2 regions of the Cellulosimicrobium sp. E-16 genome follow, and region 2 is predicted to be linked to the other one. Evidence: riboswitches for the same ligand, from Rfam matches in the RefSeq annotation. Region 2 holds a riboswitch; the other holds the start of a gene.
What was found. A riboswitch is a leader RNA that binds a small molecule or an ion and turns the genes downstream of it on or off. The one in region 2 is predicted to bind S-adenosylmethionine.
Positions count from the first base shown of each region.

Region 1 (10,338 bases), 840 kb from region 2:
CGAGCTGCACGACGACGATCCGGTGCCCGTCGGGGTCGTTGACGTGCGCGAACCGGTCCCCGGACTCGGCGTCGGCGTCGGGGCCGACGAACGGCTCGACCCCCACGTCGGCCAGCCGGGCGAGGATCGCATCGAGGTCGTCGACGTAGAGCACGAGGTTCGGCAGCCCGTGGCGCACGAGGGGCGCGCCGCCGTCGGGGAGCGGGACGAGCCACAGCCCGGGCTCGTCGACGCGGCCGGGTCCGACGTGCAGCAGCGGGAACCCCTCGGTCTCGCCGCGGAACAGCGTCCCGAACCCGAACCCGTCCGACCAGAATGCGGCGCTCGCGTCGAGGTCACGGCAGAGCATGACCGTGCGGCCGATCGTCGTCGTCATGCGGCGAGCCTAGGCCGTGCCGCCGACGTCCCCGCCCGCCCGACGCCCGACCTCCCGGGGCGCACGTGCGCCGTCGGGCATACCGTGGACGCATGGCGACCGACGGCGGCATCCGCAGGACGATCAGCGACCTCGTGGCGCAGGAGCGCGAGCTCCGCGAACAGTTCGCGCAGGGGGAGATCACCGGGGGGCAGGAGCACGAGCGGCTCCGCGCGATCGAGGTCGAGCTCGACCAGTGCTGGGACCTGCTGCGCCAGCGCGACGCGGCCCGCGAGTTCGGGAGCGACCCGGATGCCGCGACCGTGCGCGACCCCGGTACCGTGGAGGGGTACCTGGACTGACCCGCACCGAAGGAGCCCTTGTGAGCACGCAGGACACGCAGCAGATCCCCACCGGCACCGAGGGGCGCGACGTCGCGGACCGCGCGGGCGCGGTCGCCCGGTTCGTCGTCGCCTTCGCGTTGTTCGTGGGCGGGCTCGTGCTCATGGGCTCGGGCATGTCGGGCGTGGACGGCGGCGTGTGGCTCTTCGTCGGCGGCCTCGCCGCCTCGACGCTCGCGTTCGCACTCCCGATGTCGGGCGCCGCGGAGCGCTGACCGGCCCGCTCCCGCGCGGCGTCATGCGGCGCCGTGCGGGAGCCTCCGGAGTCGCGACCGCCGCGGCGCGCCCCGTCCCGTCGTCTACGCCCAGGCGCCCAGCAGATCGTCTGCGCTGAAGGCGAGGTCGGCGCCGGTGGGAGTCTCGCCCGACGGGCTGATGGCGACGATCCGCGCGTCAGCCGAGCGCGGGACCCGGTCACGGACGGAGTGCAGCGCGGCGACCTCCCGGGGCGACACGCCGCGCTCCCGCCGCCATTTGATGGAGCCGATCAGCGACGAGCGATCGCGTGTCATGGCGACCACGTCGATCTCGACGCTGCCGTCCCGGGTCCACCACGGACGCACCGTCTCGACCTCTGCCAGCCGCTCGTCGGACCGCGAGAGGCGGGTGAGCGCCTCTCGGACGACCGGTTCGATGCTTCGTCCTCGCCAGCTCGCCCAGTCGCGATCGAACGCGGTGATGGCAAGATCCTCCCGACCGCGCGCGATCTGCTCCACCCTCCGCTCGACGTAGCGGAACCAGAAGCGCAGGTACGGATCCGTGACCCGGTAGCGACGGAGGCGGCCCGTGGGTGCGGCCCAGGCCGGGACCTCGCGCTCGACGAGCGACTTCGTCTCCGTCAGGCTCTTGAGCGCCCGGGTGGTCGCGGTCTCCAGCGCCTTGCGGTCGGAGGAGTCTTGGATCGCGGAGAGCACGTCGCTGAACCCGGGGTTCGCCGTGTCGTCCGAGCCGATCGCCGCGAGCACCCGGTACGCGGCGGGTGCGTCGGGGAACTCGGCGTCGAGCGTCAGCCGCGCCGTGGTGACGAGCGGGCTGTAGGGGTCGGCCAGTGCGGCCCAGACGTACTCCTCCGGGCTCAGCCCCGACCTCGCGAGGTCGGTGACGAGGCGTGGGTACCCGCCGGTGACCAGGTAGGCCTCGAAGGCGTCGAACGCGCTGCGACCAGGGAGTGCCGACGCCACCTCGGCCGGGTCGAGCGATGCCACGGCGCACGGTCGCAGTCGCCCGAAGAGAGGGCGACCGTGCGACGCGAGCTGTTCCATCATCGCCACGTCGGAGCCGATGAGGACCATCAGGACCGGCAGCTTCTCCAGGGTGCGATCCCACTGGGCCTGCAGCTCGCCCTCGAGGGACGGATCGCCGTCGACCATCCACGGGAACTCGTCGAGGACGGCGATCACGGGTCCTGAACGTGCCGCGACGGCGAGGCGTCCGAGCCACTCCCGCCACGAGACGGCAGGTGTCTGGGTCAAGAGCTCGGCGTCCGGCAGCGGCCGGCGAGACTCGATGATCGCCCGGGTGGCGTCGTCGAGCTGGCGTCGCAACGACGACCCGTAGATGCCGGGGACGTAGACGGACGGCACCTCGACCGACTCCACGAACTGTCCGACCAGGGTGGACTTGCCGACCTGCCTTCGCCCGCGCAGTGCAACGATCCGTCCGGTCCCGTGGTCGACCACGGCATCCAGATGCGACCGGAGAGCGTTCGTGCTCGTCGCACGGCGGACCAAACCTTCATTGAAGGTAGCAGACATACCGTGAAGCATACATCGCATGTCTGTTAATGGAATCGCGAAAGGGCCTCGTGCGGTGGCTCGGGCGTGCTGTGAGCCGTCGCTCACGGCGCCGCGGGCCGAGGTAGTACCGGGGTCAGGACCCCGGTACTACCTCGCGGACTGCGGTACTACCTCGCGAGGCTCGCGCGGACCGCCCTCGCTGCGGCGACGAGGTGCTCGAGCGACGGCACGGTCTCCTCGTAACGGCGCGTCTTGAGCCCGCAGTCGGGGTTGACCCAGACGACCTTCGGGTCGATCGACTTCACGGCGAGCTCGAGCAGCTCCGTGACCTCCTCCGCGGAGGGGACGCGCGGGCTGTGGATGTCGTAGACGCCCGGCCCGATGCCGCGCGCGTACCCGGCGTCGCGCAGCTCCGGCACGATCTCCATGCGCGAGCGCGCCGCCTCGACCGACGTCACGTCGGCGTCGAGGCCGTCGATCGCGCCGATGACCTCGCCGAACTCCGAGTAGCACAGGTGCGTGTGGATCTGCGTCGCCGCCTCCACGCCCGACGTCGCGAGCCGGAACGAGCCGACCGACCAGTCGAGGTACGCGGGCTGGTCGTCCTTGCGCAGCGGCAGCAGCTCGCGCAGCGCGGGCTCGTCGACCTGCACGATCCCGATGCCCGCGGCCTCCAGGTCCGCGATCTCGTCGCGCAGTGCGAGGCCCACCTGGTTCGCGGTGTCGCCGAGCGGCTGGTCGTCGCGCACGAACGACCACGCGAGGATCGTCACCGGTCCGGTGAGCATGCCCTTGACCGGCTTCTCCGTGAGCGACGCCGTGTACGCGGACCACTCGACCGTGATGGGCTCCGGGCGCGTGACGTCGCCCCACAGGATCGGCGGGCGCACGCAGCGCGACCCGTACGACTGCACCCAGCCGTTCGCGGTGACGGCGAACCCGTCGAGGTGCTCGGCGAAGTACTGGACCATGTCGTTGCGCTCGGGCTCGCCGTGCACGAGCACGTCGAGGCCCAGCTCCTCCTGGAGCGCGACGACGCGCGCGATCTCCTCGCGCATCGCGACCGTGTAGTCCGCGTCGGAGAGGTCGCCCCTGGTCCACTGCGCACGGGCGCGGCGGATCTCCGGGGTCTGCGGGAACGACCCGATGGTCGTCGTCGGCAGCGGCGGCAGGTTCAGGCGCTCGTGCTGCGCGGCCGCGCGCTCGGCGTAGTCGCCGCGGGCGAAGTCCGCGTCGGTCAGCGCGGCGGCACGCTCGCGCACCGCGGGCACGACGACGCCGCTCGCCTCGACGCGCGACGCCACGGCCGCGCGGGACGCCTCGATCTCCGCCGCGACGGCGTCGCGACCCTTGGTGAGCGCGCGGGCGAGCGTCGCGACCTCGCCGACCTTCTGGTCCGCGAACGCGAGCCAGTCGCGCAGGCGCGGGTCGAGCGTCGTGCCTGACGTGGTGCCCGGCTCGGCGAACGTCTCGTCCTCGACGTCGTGCGGCACGTGCAGCAGCGACGTCGACGTGCCGACCGAGACCGCGCCGGCACCCAGTCCCTCGACGGCGTCGACGACCTCGAGCTTCGCTGCGAGGTCCGCGCGCCACACGTTGTGCCCGTCGATCACGCCCGCGACGAGCGTCTTGCCGGCGAGGCCGGGGACGCCGCCGTCGGCCGCCGTAGGGACGGCGCCCTTGACGAGGTCGATCGCGATCGCGTCGACGTCGGTGCCCGCGAGGAGCGCAAGCCCGTCCCGGGCCGCTCCACCGGCGGTCTCGGCACTGGCCTGGAGCGCGCCGAACGGCGCGGCGACGAGGATCGCGGGCCGCGCGTCCTGCGCCGAACCCGGGTTCGCGGCCGGGTCCGCGGACGAGTCCGGCGCAGACCCCGGGTTCGGCACGGGGCGGAGGTCGGTCGCGAGGGCGCGGTACGCCGACTCCACCGCGGCGGCGAGGTCGGCGAACGGCACGTCGACCGAGTCGGTGACGAGGATCGGCTCGTCGAGCTGCACCCACGGCGCGCCCGCGGCGGCGAGCGCGCGCAGCAGTTCGGCGTAGGCGGCGACGACGTCGTCCAGGCGGTCGAGAGGCGAGTACCCGGCGGGGGCGTCGTCGGCGGCCTTGGACAGCGCGAGGAACGTCACGGGCCCGACGACGACGGGCCGCGTCACGACGCCGGCCTCCTTCGCCTCGACGAACTCGCGCACGACGCGGTCGTCGACGAACCGGATCGGGGTGTCCGGGCCGATCTCGGGCACGAGGTAGTGGTAGTTCGTGTCGAACCACTTGGTCATCTCGAGCGGAGCGTCGTCACCCTGGCCGCGCGCCACGGTGAAGTAGCCCGCGAGGTCGAGGCGCCCGGCGTCGTCGGTGAGCGACGCGAACCGCGACGGGACCGCCCCGAGGAGGACCGCGGCGTCGAGCACCTGGTCGTAGAAGGAGAACGACCCGGGGACGGACGCGTCGTCGGCGCCGAGGCCGAGGTCGACGAGCCGGCGGACGGTCGCGAGGCGCAGCTCGCGGGCCGTGGCCTCGAGCTCCTCGGCCGACGTCTTGCCGGCCCAGAACGCCTCGACGGCCTTCTTGAGCTCACGACGACGCCCGATGCGCGGGTAGCCGAGCACGGTGCCCGCGGGGAAGCCGACCTGAATCTGGGTAGGGGAGGGTACGGAAGTGGCCATGATCGAAACCTCTTGCTGGTCCGGAGGACCGGTCAGACGGGCGTGCCGTGCGTGGCGGCGCTCGTCGTGGGCAGGGAGGTGCCGGTGACCCACGGCCCGCTGGCCAGGTCCGGGACGAGCGGGGCGGCGGCAGCGCTGGTGCTGCCCCCGGTCCCGCGCGACCCGCCGCCGAGGTGGACACCCTCGAGCAGGTCAAGAGCGGCGCGGTGCTTGTTGAACGTGTACACGTGCAGACCGGGCGTGCCCGCGTCGAGGACGCGCTGCGCGAGGTCCACGGTGTACGCGATCCCGTAGGCGTGCTGCGCCTCCGGGTCGGGCAGGGCGTCGAGCGCGTCCAGCAGGTGCTGGGGCGCGCGCACGCCCGTGAGCTCCTCGACGCGGCGGAGCCGCGCGGGCTCCGTCGTGGGCAGCAGCCCGGCGAGGATGGGGATCGTCACGCCGGCCGCGCGGGCCTCGGCGACGAAGTCGGTGTACGACGACGCGTCGTAGAAGAGCTGCGTGATCGCGAAGCTCGCGCCGGCCTGCTGCTTCTGCCACAGGCGGCGCACCTCCTGGCTCCGTGTGGTGCCGGCGGCGGGGTTGCCGTCGCAGAACGTCGCGACGGCGATCGTCAGCGGGCGGGCGGCGCCACGCAGGGCGGCGGCCGGGTCGGACGCGCAGCGCGACGCCTCGACCTCGCGCAGCAGCGCGACGAGCTCGGTCGACGACCGCACGCCGTCGGGCGCGGGCTGCCAGTCCGGCTGGTCGCGCGGCGGGTCGCCCCGCAGCGCGAGGAAGCTGCGCACGCCCTCGTCGAGGAAGTCGTTGATGACTTCCTCGACGTCCTCGCGCGACGCACCGACGCACGTGAGGTGCGCGATCGGCAGCACGGGCGTGCCCTGGAGCAGGCGACCGACGACCTGGCGCGCGGTCGCGCGGTCGGTGCCGGCCGCCCCGTACGTCACGGACACGAAGTCGGGGTGGGTCGCGACGAGACGGCGTGCCGTCTCCCAGAACTTCGGCGCCGCGTCCGGGCGGCGCGGGGGCATGAGCTCGAACGAGACCGTCGGACGGGCCGCGCCGCCGTGCGCCTGCCCGACGGCGTCCGCGACGCTCACGGCGTCGTCCCGACCGGGGTGCGTGCGTGCGCGACCGCCGTCGGGCACGGGCTGCCCTGACGGTGCGCGAAGGATGCCTCTGAGACCATTAGTCGCTCCATCGACCCTGGCGTTAGCACCTTTGTCCTCGGGAGGCTTCCGTCGGCGGGTTGCTGCGGTGTCGTCGAGCCAGGACTCTCGACCGCTCTGGATGGTTGCCACGATCCTACGGCCCATCCGACATGCGGTCGAGCGTGCCCGCCAGGTGAGATGTGCCGTGGTCCGTGCCGAGCGGTCGACGCGAGGGGCGCGCACCTAGGGTGGGACCCGACCGCCCTCTGACCCTGTCCCACCCAGGAGCCCGCCGTGTACGCCACCCCGACCCGCCCCATGACCCAGGACGAGCTCGACCGGATCTGCCGGGTGTGGGCCGACTGCGGCAGCGACGACCCGACCGACCGGTGGCTCGAGCTGTGGGACGGTGGCGACGCCGACGACCACCCGGAGCAGCGCGACGCGATCGTCGCGATCGCGCGGGAGGTCGGGCTGGACGCCGCGGTCGAGGACGGCGTGCTCCGCGTGCAGAAGACGCAGCAGCTCCACGACGAGATCGGCGCGCGCTGGATCTGACCAGGTCAGAGCCCCTGCGCTACAGATCTCACGCTTTCTACGCTAAATATCTCAGGCCCCGCACCGTCGTCAACGGCGCCGGAGCTCCGGGACGTGCAGGCGTCGGAGGAACCGGTCGGTGCGCAGCGGTGGGCCGTGGCGGTCGAGCAGGGACACGACGACGACGGTCGCCGTCGCGAGCGGGATCGTCCACGCCGCGGGCTGGGCGAGCAGGGCGCGCACGACGCCGGGGATGCCCTCCGCCGTCGTGCCGGACGTGCCGGCCCCGTAGCCGGCGGCGACGAGCGCGGACGACGCGAGCAGCGCCGTCGCGCACAGGACGGACCCCACGACCATCCCCGCCACCGCGCCGCGCGCGGTGAGGCCGCGCCACCACACGCCGAGCAGGATCACCGGCGACAGCGCGGAGGCGGCGAACACGAACACCGTGCCGACGCTCGTCACGAGGCCCTGCGGGATGGTGACGAGCGCGAACGCGAGCGGGATGAGCGTGCACGCGACCGCCGACCACCGGAACGACCGCACGGTCCCGCCGAACAGGTCCTGGCTCACGACGCCCGCGAGCGCCACGACCAGCCCCGACGACGTGCCGAGGAACGCCGCGAACGCGCCGGCGACGACGAGGGCCGCGAGCAGCTCGCCGCCGAGCCCGGGCACGAGGCGGGTCGGCAGCGTGAGGACGACGGTGTCGGCGACGCCGGGCGCGGCGAGGTCGGGTGCGACGACCCGCGCGACGAGCCCGAGCGTGCTGGACACCATGTAGAACACGCTGATCATCACGAGCACGACGACGGTCGTCCGGCGGGCCGAGCCGCCGTCGGGCGAGGTGTAGAAGCGCACGAGGACGTGCGGCAGGCCGGTCGTGCCGAGCAGCAGCGCGAGCAGGAGCGACACGGTCGCGTACGCGTCGAGGCCGCCGGGGCCGGCGTCGTGCGGGAAGACCGCCGCGGGGTCGAAGGTCACGGTGGCGCCACCCGGCTCGAACGCGCCGCCCAGCGCCATGAGCACGAACACGAGGGGCAGTGCGAGCGCCGTGAGCTTGACCCAGAACTGGAACGCCTGGACGAACGTGATGGAGCGCATGCCGCCCGCCGCGACGACCGCGCTCACGACGACCGCGATCCCGACCGACCCGACCCACGGCGGGACGGGCGCGACGCTCGTGATGACGAGCGCCGCGCCATGGAGCTGCGGCACCACGTAGAGCCACCCGATGACGAGCACGAGGACGCTCGTGACGCGGCGTGCGACGACGGAGTCGAGGCGGGCGTGGACGAAGTCGGGGATCGTGTACGCGCCGCTGCGGCGCAGCGGGCCGGCGACGAACAGCAGGACGAGCAGGTAGCCGGCCGCGTACCCGACGGGGAACCAGAACGCCTCGGCGCCGGAGAGCAGCACGAGCCCCGAGAGGCCGAGGAACGTGCCCGCGGACAGGTACTCGCCGCTGATCGCCGACGCGTTCCACACCGGGCGCACCGTGCGCGACGCGACGAAGAAGTCGCTCGTGGTGCGGGAGATGCGCAGGCCGTAGAACCCGATGAGGCCGGTCGCGAGCAGGAGCAGACCGATCGCGACGAGGGGCAGCGCGCTCACGGGGCGTCCGCCTCGTGGGGGACTGCCTCGTCCGGGCCGGCCTCGGCGGGCCCGACCGATCCCTCGGCGAGGGCGCGGTACCGGCGCTCGTTGCGCGCCGCCGCGACGGCGAACACGACCGCGAACGCGACGATCACGGGGTAGAAGCCGTACGCGTGCACGAGCCAGGGGAGCGGGACGCCGAGGATCACCACGGCGTCCAGCGCGGGCACCGCGCTCATCGTCACCGTGAGCAGCGCGACGACGGCGAGGAACGAGACCACGCAGGCGAGCCCGAGGCGGAGCTGCGCCCGGACGAGGCCGCGCGTGTAGTGGGCCACGTCGTCGTCCGGCTCCTCGGGGCGACCTCGCGGGGTGCCCGACGGCGGCCCGGCGTCGGTTCGCGCGTCCGTCGACCGGACGCGCACGCGCTCGGCGGGCGGGGTCGGGCCGGTGTCGCTCACGACGGTCCCCGGTGCGGGCCGAGCAGCGCCTCGCGCACCGCCGGGACCATGCGGCGGCTCACGGGGACCTCGTGGCCCGCGACGACGAGCGCGGGCTGCGCCCCGCCGAACCGCGCCGCGGTCACGGCGGCCCGGTCCACGAGGTACGACCGGTGGACGCGCAGGAACCCGGCCGAGGCCCACCGCTCCTCCAGGTCGGACAACGGCTCGCGCACGAGGAACTGCTCGGTGTCCGTCACGAGCCGCGAGTAGTCGCCCTGCGCCTGCACCCACCGCACCGCGCTGCGGCGGACGAGGCGCGTCGTCGTCCCGACCGTCACGACGAGGGTCTCGTCCTCCGGCACCTCGGACCCCGCGCCGGACCCCACGGCCGGGGGAGCGGCGCTCGCGGGCGTCGACCCGGCGTCCGGCGCGGCCCCGCCGGCGCGGCCCGCGCGGTCCGCGACGCGCTCCACGACCCGGTCGACGGCGCGCGTCAGGCGCTCGCGGCGCACGGGCTTGAGCACGTAGTCGACCGCCTCCACGTCGAACGCCTCGAGCGCGCGGGCCTCGTCGGCCGTGACGAACACGACGGCGGGCCGGTCGGCGAAGCGCGAGAGCGCGCGGGCGAGGTCGAGGCCGGTCAGTCCGGGCATGTGGATGTCGAGGAACGCCGCGTCGACCGTGCGCGAGGAGAGCTCGCGCAGCGCCTCCGAGCCGGTCGCGACCCCGAGCACTGTCCGCACGCGCGGGTCGCGCCGCAGCAGGGCGACGAGCTCGTCGAGCACGGGGCGCTCGTCGTCGGCGACGAGCACGTCGAGACCGACGTCGGTGCCTGGGTCCCTGGTCTCGGAGCCGGGGGTCGGCGGCTGATCGGGCGTCCGTCCCGGGGTCCGTCCGGGTGTCGGGTCGGTTCCGGTCATGGCACGCTCACCTCCGTCTCGTGCAAGGGCTGGGACCGCGGCACGCGCAGGCGCACGAGCGTGCCGGAGCCGGGCGCGGTCTCGATGTCGAGCGCGTGGTCGTCGCCGTAGAGCTGGCGGACGCGCCGGTCGACGTTGCGCAGGCCCACGTGCTCGCTCCCGCGGGACGTGAGGAGCTCGCGCACGACGGTGGGGTCCATGCCGACGCCGTCGTCCTCGACGGTGATCTCCGTCTGGGTGCCCTCGTCGCGCGCGGTGATGACGATCGTCCCGCCGCGCTCCCGGGGCTCCAGGCCGTGCCGGACCGCGTTCTCGACGAGCGGCTGCACCGACAGGAACGGGATGACGGTCGTCAGCGACTCGGGCGCGATCTGGAGGGTCACGGCGAGGCGCTCGCCGAACCGGGCGCGCTCGAGCTCGACGTACGAGTGGATGGAGCGCAGCTCGTCCGCGAGGGTGGTGAAGTCGCCGCGGCCCCGGAACGAGTAGCGCGTGAAGTCGGCGAAGTCGAGCACGAGGTCGCGCGCCCGCTCCGG
Region 1 covers NZ_CP183974.1:4,449,776-4,460,113, reverse strand. The annotation lists gene ACN9MS_RS19600 (VOC family protein) at 1-376, opposite strand, end outside; gene ACN9MS_RS19595 (DUF2630 family protein) at 469-717, shown strand; gene ACN9MS_RS19590 (hypothetical protein) at 738-971, shown strand; gene ACN9MS_RS19585 (ATP-binding protein) at 1,056-2,510, opposite strand; gene metE (5-methyltetrahydropteroyltriglutamate--homocysteine S-methyltransferase) at 2,660-5,158, opposite strand; gene ACN9MS_RS19575 (methylenetetrahydrofolate reductase) at 5,191-6,186, opposite strand; SAM riboswitch class I at 6,350-6,452, opposite strand; gene ACN9MS_RS19570 (hypothetical protein) at 6,601-6,864, shown strand; gene ACN9MS_RS19565 (cation acetate symporter) at 6,934-8,457, opposite strand; gene ACN9MS_RS19560 (heavy metal transporter) at 8,454-8,900, opposite strand; gene ACN9MS_RS19555 (LytR/AlgR family response regulator transcription factor) at 8,897-9,802, opposite strand; gene ACN9MS_RS19550 (sensor histidine kinase) at 9,799-10,338, opposite strand, start outside.
Region 1: it holds a riboswitch for S-adenosylmethionine, as region 2 does, so the genes downstream of both, ACN9MS_RS19575 (methylenetetrahydrofolate reductase) here and ACN9MS_RS03130 (aminotransferase class V-fold PLP-dependent enzyme) in region 2, are expected to answer to the same signal.

Region 2 (10,338 bases):
CGTGCGCGGGCTCGCGGCGTCGGGCCGGATCGCGGCGGCGCACCGCCTCCCCACGGGCGGCGGTCGAAGCGACCTGGAGCTGCCCGAGGTCACGTACCGCGTCGCAGGCGTGCCGACGGGCGACGACGCCGCGCCCGACCACGTGGGCAGCGCCGCGCACCTCGCGCGGTACGCGCGCCTCGTGGGAGAGGCCCCGTCGGAGGTGCTGCCCGCCGGGTACCTGCACGTGCTCGGCTTCCCCCTCGCGACGGCCGTCATGGTCCGGACCGACTTCCTGCTGCCGCTGCTCGGCATGGTGCACCTCGCGAACTCGGTGTCCGTGCTGCGTCCGGTGCGGCTCGGGGACACGCTCGAGGTGCGTGCCTGGGCCGAGGGGCTGCGTCCGCACCGGCGCGGGGTCCAGGTGGACCTGGTCACGGAGATCTTTGTCGAGCGCACCGACGAGGAGCGCGCGTCCGGGAGCGGTCTGTCGGCGACGACGCTCGCGTACCGGGGCGTGTCGACCTACCTCGCGAAGGGCGTCACGCTCCCGGGAGGCCCGGCGGACGGGGACGCCACGGCAGCGTCGGGCACGGAGGCGTTCGTCGCCCCGCTCCCGACGGCACGCTGGACTCTCGGCTCGGGGACCGGTCGCGCGTACGCGGCCGTCGCGGGCGACCGGAACCCCATCCACACGTCGGGGCTCGGCGCCAAGGCGTTCGGGTTCCCGCGCGCCATCGCGCACGGCATGTACACCGCAGCGCGGGCGCTCGCCGAGGCGGGACCCCGCCGCGGCGACGCGTACGACTGGACGGTGTCCTTCGCGAAGCCGGTCCTGCTGCCGAGCACGGTCGACGTGGCCCTGCGCCCCGCGGGCGACGTGCCCCCCGCGGTGCGGGACGCCGTCGGGCAGGTTGCCCCCGCCGTGCCCGACGGCGCGGGCGACCCGACGACGGGCGTCGCCTACCAGGCGTGGGACGGCAAGGGTCGCCTCCACCTCGCGGGCCGGGTCACCCCCCGCCCCTGACCGTCCCCGCCCCGCTGCCGAACACAGGGTTGGTGTCGCTCTCCGCTCGATCACGACACCAACCCCGTGTTCGACGCCGCGCAGGCTCGTTCTCGGCGAGCCGGTCGATCAGGCCAGACGGGCCAGCAGGCCGTCGCGGACGGCTGGCCACTCGTCGAGCAGGATCGAGAAGTAGGCGGTGTCCTGGCGCGACCCGTCCGGCGCGACGCGGTGGCTGCGGAGCACGCCCTCGGGCACGGCGCCCAGGCGCCGGATCGCACCGATGGAGCGGCTGTTGCGCGCGTCGGCACGCAGCGCGACGCGCGCGACGCCGAGGTCCTCGAACGCATGGCGCAGCAGCAGGTACTTGCACGCCGGGTTCGTCACGCCGCCCCACCACTCACGCCCGTAGAACGTCGAGCCGAGCTCGACGCGGCCCTGGGATGGCACCCACTCGTAGAGGGACGTCGACCCACGCACGACGTCGTCGCCGTGGGACGCGCCGTCCGGCCCGGGGCCGACCACGGCGAACGCGAGCCGACCGGGGGCGGCGACGGCGTCGCGGACGTAGCCGGCCATCGCGTCCGTGCCGCTGGGCACGCGGCTCGACATACCGGCCCAGATGCCGTCGTCGACGAGCGCGCCGAGCGCAGGGGCGTGGCTCTCGTCGAGCGGGACGAGGCGGACGCCGAAGCCTTCGAGGGTGGTGTCGTGCTGCACCCGCACATCCCACCACACGCCGGGTGCCCGACCGCGTGCGAGTGACCCGGCCCGTGCCTACGGTCGTTCACGTACCGACGAGAGGAGCACTCATGGGCATCGGAGACAAGGCCAAGCACGCCGCCGAGGAGGCGGGTGGCAAGCTCAAGGAGGGCGCGGGCAAGCTCACGGACAACGAGCGGCTCGAGGCCGAGGGCCAGGCCGACCAGGCCAAGGCGAACGTGAAGCAGGCGGGCGACGACGTCAAGGACGCGTTCGACCGCTAGTCATCCCCCCGATCTGCTCGCGAGGGCTCCGCTGCGGCGGGGCCCTCGCGGCGTGCCGGGGTCTGCTCGCGGACGGCCCCCGGTCAGGACGCGGCGAGCGGCAGGTCCACCCGCGGCAGCGGCGGGGCGAGCACGGGCACGACGCGCGGGGCGTTGATCCGCTCCAGCAACCCGACCTCGACGGTGGGCCACTCGGGCGCGAGGATCGAGAACATCACGGAGTCGGCGCGCGTCCCGTCGGGGGCGGTGCGGTGGCCGCGCATGACTCCCTCCTCGTACGCCCCGAGCCGGCGCATGGCCCCGAGCGAGCGCGTGTTGCGCGTGTCGACGCGGAAGCCGACGCGGTGCACGTCCCACGTCTCGAACGCGTGCCGCAGCAGCAGCCACTTGGTCACGGGGTTGACGAGGCTCCCCCACGTGGAGCGGGCGTAGAACGTCCGGCCGACCTCGACCCGGCGGTCGACGAGCGACAGGTCGCGGAACGCCGTGCTGCCGAGCACGTCGCCCGGGGAACCGCCGGGTCCGGCGGCGCGCACGACGAAGCCCGTCAGGTCGGGCGCGGCGCGCGTCGCGGCCACCAGCTCGGCCATCCCCGCGACCCCGAAGGGCATGGGGATGCTCATGCCTGACCACATCGCCTCGTCGACGAGGCCGGCCAGTGTCTCAGCGTGCTCCAGGGCCAACGGTTCCAGGCGGAATCCGTGCCCCGAGAGGACGACGTCGTGCAGCACAGCGCATATCAGAGCACACGCGGACGACGCCGCCAAGAGGGTCCGGCGACGTCGTGGACAACGCTCGTCGACGGCACGGTGAACGGCTGTCCCGGCGGTCCCGCCGGCGCCGGGTCAGACGGCGGGGCCGCACCCCGCGGCGTTGGCGAGGAAGCCCGCCGCGGCGGTCGCGAAGAGTCCCTCGAGACCGGACCCCACAGGCACCGGGCGCGGGTCGTCGGCCACGGCCCAGCAGCCGTCGACGACCTCGTACCGCGTCGCAGGACCGTGCTCCACGTACGACCGCACGGCGTCGACGAGCCGGACGACGTCCGCACCCGTCGTCCCGACGCCGACGGACGCGCGGATCGCGCCCGCGTCGTACCCGAGGCGCGCGAGCAGCGGGTGGGCGCAGAAGCGGCCGTCGCGCACGCCGATGCCGTGCTCGGCGGAGAGGTAGGCGGCGACGAGGCCCGGGTCGTGGCCCTCGACGGAGAAGGTGACGACCCCGACCGGGTCGACGGCGTCCTCCCAGACCCGCACGACGCGCACGCCCGGGACCGCCTCCAGCCCGGCGACGAGCGCCGCGCGCAGCGTCGCCTCGTGCGCGTGGAGGTCGGCCGGGTCGAGCGCCGCGAGCGCGTCGCACGCCGCCGCGAGCGCCGCGGCACCCACCACGTTGGGCGACCCGGCCTCGTGGCGCGCGGGCGCCGTCTGCCACTGCGTGCCGGTGACGGATACCTGCCGCACCGCACCGCCGCCGGCGAGGTAGGGCGTGCCCGCGTCGAGCCAGTCGCGACGGCCCACGAGCGCGCCCGCGCCGAACGGCGCGTACGTCTTGTGGCCGGAGAACGCGACGTAGTCGACGCCGGAGTCGGCGAGCGAGAACCCGCGGTGCGGGACGAGCTGGGCGCCGTCGAGGACGACGCGCGCCCCGGCGTCGTGCGCGATCCGCACGACGTCCGCGACGGGCAGCGACTCGCCCGTGACGTTCGACGCGCCGGTCACCGCGACCAGGGCGTACGGGAAGCGTGCGAGCTCGGTGCGCAGGCCGGACAGCGTCTCCGCGACGGACGCACCGCCGGCGAGGACCGTCGCACCGCCCGCGCGCTGCCACGGCAGCAGGTTCGCGTGGTGCTCGACGTCGAGGACGAGCACGCGCCCGGGCGTCCCGTCCGCGTTCGCCGGGACGCAGCCTGCGAGCAGGTTGAGCGAGTCGGTCGTGTTGCGCGTGACGACCGTGACGTCGTCCTCGCGCGCGCCGACGAACGCGCCGATCGTGCGTCGCGACGCCTCGTAGAGCGCCGTCGAGACCTGCGACAGGTAGCCCGCGCCGCGGTGCACGCTCGCGTAGAGCGGCAGGACCTCGGTGACGCGGTCCGCGACCGAGCGCAGCGCCGGGGCCGACGCCGCGACGTCGAGGTTCGCGTACGGGACGCTGCGGCCGTCGGCGAGCGGCACGAGCGTGTCCGCGCCGACGACGGGCAGGAGGGCAGGCGCGTCGGCGATCGCCGAAAGGTCAGGCGTCGTCGAGAGGTCGGTCGGACACGAGACGTCAGCGAGAGCAGTCATGGCACAGTCCTCCGAGGGCGGTCCGGGGACGGTGATCCCCGCGCTTGCCGCGCGCCGGTCGGCGTACGGCCTGGTCGTCACCCGGGGCACCCCGCCGCGAGAGGAGGGTTGCCGGCCAGCAAACCGGGGTTTCACGCTGGCACTCATGACCTGTGTCCCAGGATGTGCGCGGGGGGTGCACCGTGTCAACCGGTGGTCAGGGCGTCTCGGATGGCGGGACGCAGTCCACGAGTAGGTCGAGGCGCCACCCGGACTCGTCGACCTCGAACGACTCGAGCAGAGCCCCGGTGCGCGCGTCGAGCACGACGACGGAGTCGGGCGGCCACTCGGCCGGGTCTCCCGGTGGCGCCTGCGGAGGACGCTGGAGCCGCGCGCCGTTCGCGTGGGCCTCGACGACCTCACCGGTGCGTGTGCTCGCCAGCACGACCTCGGGGTGCGCGTCGGCGTAGGCGTCGCACGCCTCGCCGTTGCCGTCCGAGCTCCACCAGCCCTCGTACCCTCCGACGACGTGGTCCGCGAGGTCGATCGGCTCGCCCTCCCGCACCCCGAGCGCCGTACCGGAGGGACGGGGTGAGGCGAGGTCCTCGTCGGGTTCGACCTGGACGACCCGCGGCCGCTCGGTGGGCAGCGCGGGGACGTCGTCCCCGACGAGGTGCACCTCGGCCGCCGACTGCGAGGCTTCCTCGTCCTGGGGTGCCGTCCACAGCAGGACGACCCCCGCCGCGACCGCTCCGGCGACCACCGTCGCGCCCACCACCCGTCCCCGTGCGACCCGCATCGATCCCCCTGCCCGGCCGGGACCCCCGCCCGGCCGCGCGGCCACGCTAGCGCGACCGTCCGACGTCGGGCGTCCCTGCCCGGGGCCGCTCGGCGAGACGGGCGTTCCGCACGTCGGACGGGTGGCGTACGATCCCGAGCAACCATCCGGAGCGGCCGAGTGACGTGGCACGTCGACGCCGCAGCAACCCCCCGGTCCGTCGCGAGGCGGCCGGGCGCAGGGTGCTACTGCCACGATCGATGGAGGAGGACTCATGAGCGACCAGTCCCAGCAGCAGTCGGCACCCCGGCCGGCACCGCCCGACGCGCGACCCGCCGTCGGCTACGCCGGCGACATCACCCCCCAGCAGGCGTGGGACCTGCTGACGAGCGACGAGCGCGCCGTGCTCGTGGACGTCCGCACCGAGGGCGAGTGGCGCACCATCGGCGTGCCCGACGCCACGGACCTCGACCGCGACGTCGTGTTCGACGAGTGGGTGACCCCGGCCGGGCCCAACCCGCGCTTCGTGGACCAGCTCGTCGAGGCGGGCCTCACCCCCGGCGACGAGCGCCCCGTCGTGTTCCTGTGCCGCTCGGGCCAGCGCTCGATCGGCGCCGCGCGCGCTGCCACGGCCGCCGGGCTCGGGCCGTCGTACAACGTGCTCGAGGGCTTCGAGGGCGCCCAGGGCTTCTCGGGCCTGCGCGACGTCGAGGGCTGGAAGGTCCGCGGCCTGCCCACGACGACCTACGACGAGGCTGCCCGGTGAGCGCCGCGCAGCCCGGGAGCGTGCCGGGCGGCTCCGGCCGCAAGCCCCTGCCCGCGAGCGCGCGCCCCGCGACGCTCGCCGTGCGCGGCGGGCACCACCGCACGGAGTTCCAGGAGACCTCCGAGGCGCTGTTCCTCACGCAGGGCTACACCTACGACCGCGCCGCAGACGCCGAGGCCGCGTTCAAGGGCGAGCTCGACCGGTTCGTCTACTCGCGCTACGGCAACCCGACGGTGCACGCGTTCGAGGAGCGACTGCGCCTGCTCGAGGGCGCCGAGGCCTGCTACGCGACGGCGTCCGGCATGTCCGCGGTGTTCACGTCGCTCGCCGCGCTCGTGGGTTCCGGGTCGCGGATCGTCGCGGCCCGCGCGCTGTTCGGGTCGAGCATCGTCATCTTCGACGAGATCTTCGCCAAGTGGGGCGTGCGGACCGACTACGTCGACGGGCACGTGCTCTCCCAGTGGGAGGAGGCGCTGTCCACGCCGGCGGACGTCGTGTTCTTCGAGACGCCGTCCAACCCCATGCAGGACATCGTCGACGCCCGGCGCGTGAGCGAGCTCGCGCACGCCGCGGGCGCGGTCGTCGTCCTCGACAACGTGTTCGCGACCCCGCTGCTGCAGAAGCCGCTCGAGCTCGGGGCGGACGTCGTCGTGTACTCGGCGACCAAGCACATCGACGGCCAGGGCCGGGTGCTCGGCGGCGCGATCCTCGGGACCGAGGAGTACGTCAACGGGCCCGTGCAGACGTTCATCCGGAACACCGGGCCGTCGCTCTCGGCGTTCAACGCGTGGGTCCTGCTCAAGGGGCTCGAGACGCTGCCCGTGCGCGTCGCCGCGCAGAACGCCGCGGCGGCGCAGGTCGCCGAGGCGCTGGAGCAGCTTCCCGGGATCGGGCGCGTGCGCTACCCGTTCCTCGCGTCGCACCCGCAGCGCGAGCTCGCGCAGTCGCAGCAGAGCGGCGGCGGCACGGTCGTGACGTTCGACCTCGCCGTCCCGGAGGGCACCGACCCCGAGACCGCGAAGAAGCGCGCGTTCACGTTCCTCGACGCGCTCCAGGTCGTCGACATCTCGAACAACCTCGGCGACGCCAAGTCGCTCGTCACCCATCCCGCCACGACCACGCACCGCAAGCTCGGCCCCGAGGGCCGCGCCGCCGTCGGGATCGCGGAGACGACGGTGCGCCTGTCGGTGGGCCTGGAAGACCCGCTCGACGTCATCGAGGACGTGGAGCAGGCGCTCAACGCCTGACTCTCCTCGCGCCGACCATGTGGTTGTGGCCCGTCCCGACGCCGGGACGGGCCACAACAGCATGGTCGGCGGGCAGAGGGTGCAGGGGTCGGTGCCGTGTGCGTGGGAAAGGCGTGGACCGGTCGCACCGACCCTCCTAGCGTCGGAGGGTGCCTGACGCGATCTTCGACGACCCTCGACTCGCCGCCCTCTACGACCCGCTCGACCCGGACCGCTCCGACCTCGACGTCTACACGGCGATCGTCGACGAGCTCGGCGCGCGGCGGGTGCTCGACGTCGGGTGCGGCACCGGGACGTTCGCGTGCCTCCTGGCACGGCGCGGGATCGACGTCGTGGGCGTCGACCCCGCGGGCGCGTCGCTCGACGTAGCCCGCACCAAGCCGGGCGCCGACCGCGTGCGGTGGCTGCACGGCGACGCGACGAGCCTCCCGCCGCTCCGGGTCGACCTCGCGACCATGACGGCGAACGTCGCCCAGGTGTTCCTCACCGACGACGCGTGGGCCACGACCCTGCAGGGCATCGGCTCCGCCCTCGTGCCGGGCGGCCACCTCGTGTTCGAGACGCGCGATCCCGCGCGCCGGGCGTGGGAGGGGTGGACCCGCGAGGCGACGGCCACGCGCGTGGACGTGCCCGACGTCGGGCCGGTCGAGTCCTGGACCGACCTCACCGACGTGTCGCTCCCGTTCGTCTCCTTCCACGACACGACCGTGCTGCCCGACGGCACCGCGCTGCACTCGGACTCGACGCTGCGCTTCCGCGAGCGCGAGGAAATCGAGGCGACGCTCGTCGCCTGCGGGTTCGAGGTGGTCGACGTCCGCGACGCGCCCGACCGACCGGGCCGCGAGTGGGTGTTCGTCGCACGGCGCGCGGAGCCGGCCGTCGAGTGACGCACGCCCCCCGGCGAGGGGCGCACTCCGGAGTGCGCCCCGCGGCCGGGTGTGCCTCAGTCGGTGCGCTCGCCCAGGACGACGACCTCTTCCCTGCGTCCCCCCGACCTCTCGACGCGATCCCGAAGGTCGTCCAGCTCGTGCGGCAGCAGCGAGAACGTCACCGACGTCCCGGTGTCGTTCACGTCCCAGAGCACTCGTCCCCGCTCGTCGAGACCGGTCCCGCAGATCGTGTACGGGGCGACGTCCACGGCCAGGCCGAACTCGTGGTCGTCGCGCGGGTCGAGGTCGAGCGAGATCGACGGTCCGCTCCCGAGCCACCGCGCGAGACGGCCCCGCCGGGCGTGCCGCAGCTCGTCCATCGCCCGCACGGCCTGGACCACGTCCGAGGGCCATGGGTCGTCGGAGCTCAGGTCGACCTGGAGCGTCACGATCCGGTCGCGCAGCACGACGAGTGCCTCCCGGCACACGGCCTCGACGGTCACCGGGGCGGCACCGGTGACGATCGTGCACGACACACCCGTCGTCCTTGTCAGCGGCATGGGGCGTCCTCCGTCGGGCGATCGGACCGACGCGACCTCTGCGCACGTGCGGTGCGGACACCGTAGTCCCCGGCGACCTGTGGACGGCGGTTCGACGGTGTGGGACGCACCTCGTAGATTCCTCGTAGCGCTCGGCCGACCGGCAGGGTGCGACGACCGGTCCGCCACCACCGACAGGGGTCCTCTTGCTGCACGTGCACCGCTCCGAGCGTGCCGAGGCGCTCGTGGCGCCGCTCGCCGCCGTGCTCGCCGAGGCGCCGGAGGACCCGTTCACGCCCGACGTCGTGGCGGTCCCGACGCGCGGTGTCGAGCGGTGGCTCGCGCAGCGGCTCTCGCACCACCTGGGTGCGGGCGAGACGTCGGGCGTCTGCGCGAACGTGGACTTCCGTGGGCCGCGCCGGCTCGTGGAGCAGGTCGTCGCGGACCTCACCGACCTCGACCCCGACGACGACCCCTGGCGGCCCGAGCGCCTCGCCTGGTCCGTGCTCGAGGTGCTCGACGCGCACCTCACCGAGCCGTGGGCGGCGCCGCTCGCGCGGTACGTCGGTGAACCGGGCGACGAGGTGCGCCGGGGCCGGCGGCTCACGCTCGCGCGCCGGCTCGCGGACCTGCTCGTCGACTACGCGCGGCAGCGTCCCGAGGTCGTGCTCGCGTGGTCGGCCACGTCGCCGGTCGACGAGAGCGACGGCACCCCGGACGACCTCGCGTGGCAGCCCGAGCTCTGGCGGCGCCTCGTCGACCGCGTCCCGGCCACGGACCCGGCACGGCGCGTGGAGGAGGCGGTCACCGCGCTGCGCGCGGACCCCGCCGCCGTGGACCTCCCGCCGCGGCTGTCCGTGTTCGGCCCGACGCGGCTGCCCGAGGACGAGCTCCGCGTCCTGCGTGCGCTCGCCGAGCACCGCGACGTCCACCTGTGGCTCGTGCACCCCTCGCCCGCGCTGTGGGACAAGGTCGCGGCGTACGACGGCGGCCCCGCCACGAGCGACGACCTCGCCGACGACGCCACCCCTGACGACGCGGGCGCCCGACGTCGCGCGGACCTGCCCACGCTCGCCCGGCACCCGTTCCTCGCGTCGACTGGTCGCGACGCGGTCGAGCTGCAGCTCCGGCTCGCCGGGGGCGGCGCGGTGCACGAGACCCGCCACGAGGCCGCGCCCACGCCGCCGACGCTGCTCGGCGCGCTGCAGGGCGCCCTCCGCACGGACACGCCGGACGGGACCCACGTCGTCGACCCCGCCGACCGGTCGGTCCAGGTGCTCGCGTGCCACGGCCGGGCGCGGCAGGTCGAGGTGCTGCGGGAGACGCTCGTCGGGCTGTTCTCGGCCGACCCGACGCTCCAGGCGCGCGACGTCATCGTGCTGTGCCCGGACGTCGAGACGTTCGCACCGCTCGTCACGGCGACGTTCGGCGCGGTCCCCGAGCTCGGTGAGGACGCGCACCCGGGCCAGCGCCTGCGGGTCAGCCTCGCCGACCGCGGCGCCGGGACGACCAACCCCGTGCTCGCGCTGCTCGCCACGCTGCTGCGCCTCGCCGACGGCCGGGTCACGGCGTCGGAGGTGCTCGACCTCGCCGCGAGCGCGCCGGTCCGCCGCCGGTTCCGGTTCTCCGACGACGACGTGGACCGCCTGCGCCAGTGGGCCGTCGAGGCGGGCGTGCACTGGGGCGAGGACGGCGAGCGGCGCGCGCGGTTCGGGATCGACGGGCACGTGCGGCAGGGCACGTGGGACGCGGCGCTCGACCGCCTCCTGCTCGGCGCGGCGATGGCCGACGAGGACGCGCGGTTCGTCGGGCCGGCGCTGCCGCTCGACGACGTCGGCTCGACCGACGTGGACCTCGCGGGCCGCCTCGCCGAACTCGTCGCGCGGCTGACGGAGACGCTGCGCGCG
Region 2 covers NZ_CP183974.1:700,536-710,873, reverse strand. The annotation lists gene ACN9MS_RS03150 (MaoC/PaaZ C-terminal domain-containing protein) at 1-1,006, shown strand, start outside; gene ACN9MS_RS03145 (GNAT family N-acetyltransferase) at 1,115-1,705, opposite strand; gene ACN9MS_RS03140 (CsbD family protein) at 1,798-1,971, shown strand; gene ACN9MS_RS03135 (GNAT family N-acetyltransferase) at 2,055-2,702, opposite strand; gene ACN9MS_RS03130 (aminotransferase class V-fold PLP-dependent enzyme) at 2,817-4,253, opposite strand; SAM riboswitch class IV at 4,289-4,404, opposite strand; gene ACN9MS_RS03125 (hypothetical protein) at 4,450-5,031, opposite strand; gene ACN9MS_RS03120 (rhodanese-like domain-containing protein) at 5,285-5,776, shown strand; gene ACN9MS_RS03115 (O-succinylhomoserine sulfhydrylase) at 5,773-7,023, shown strand; gene ACN9MS_RS03110 (class I SAM-dependent methyltransferase) at 7,173-7,910, shown strand; gene ACN9MS_RS03105 (hypothetical protein) at 7,967-8,452, opposite strand; gene recC (exodeoxyribonuclease V subunit gamma) at 8,647-10,338, shown strand, end outside.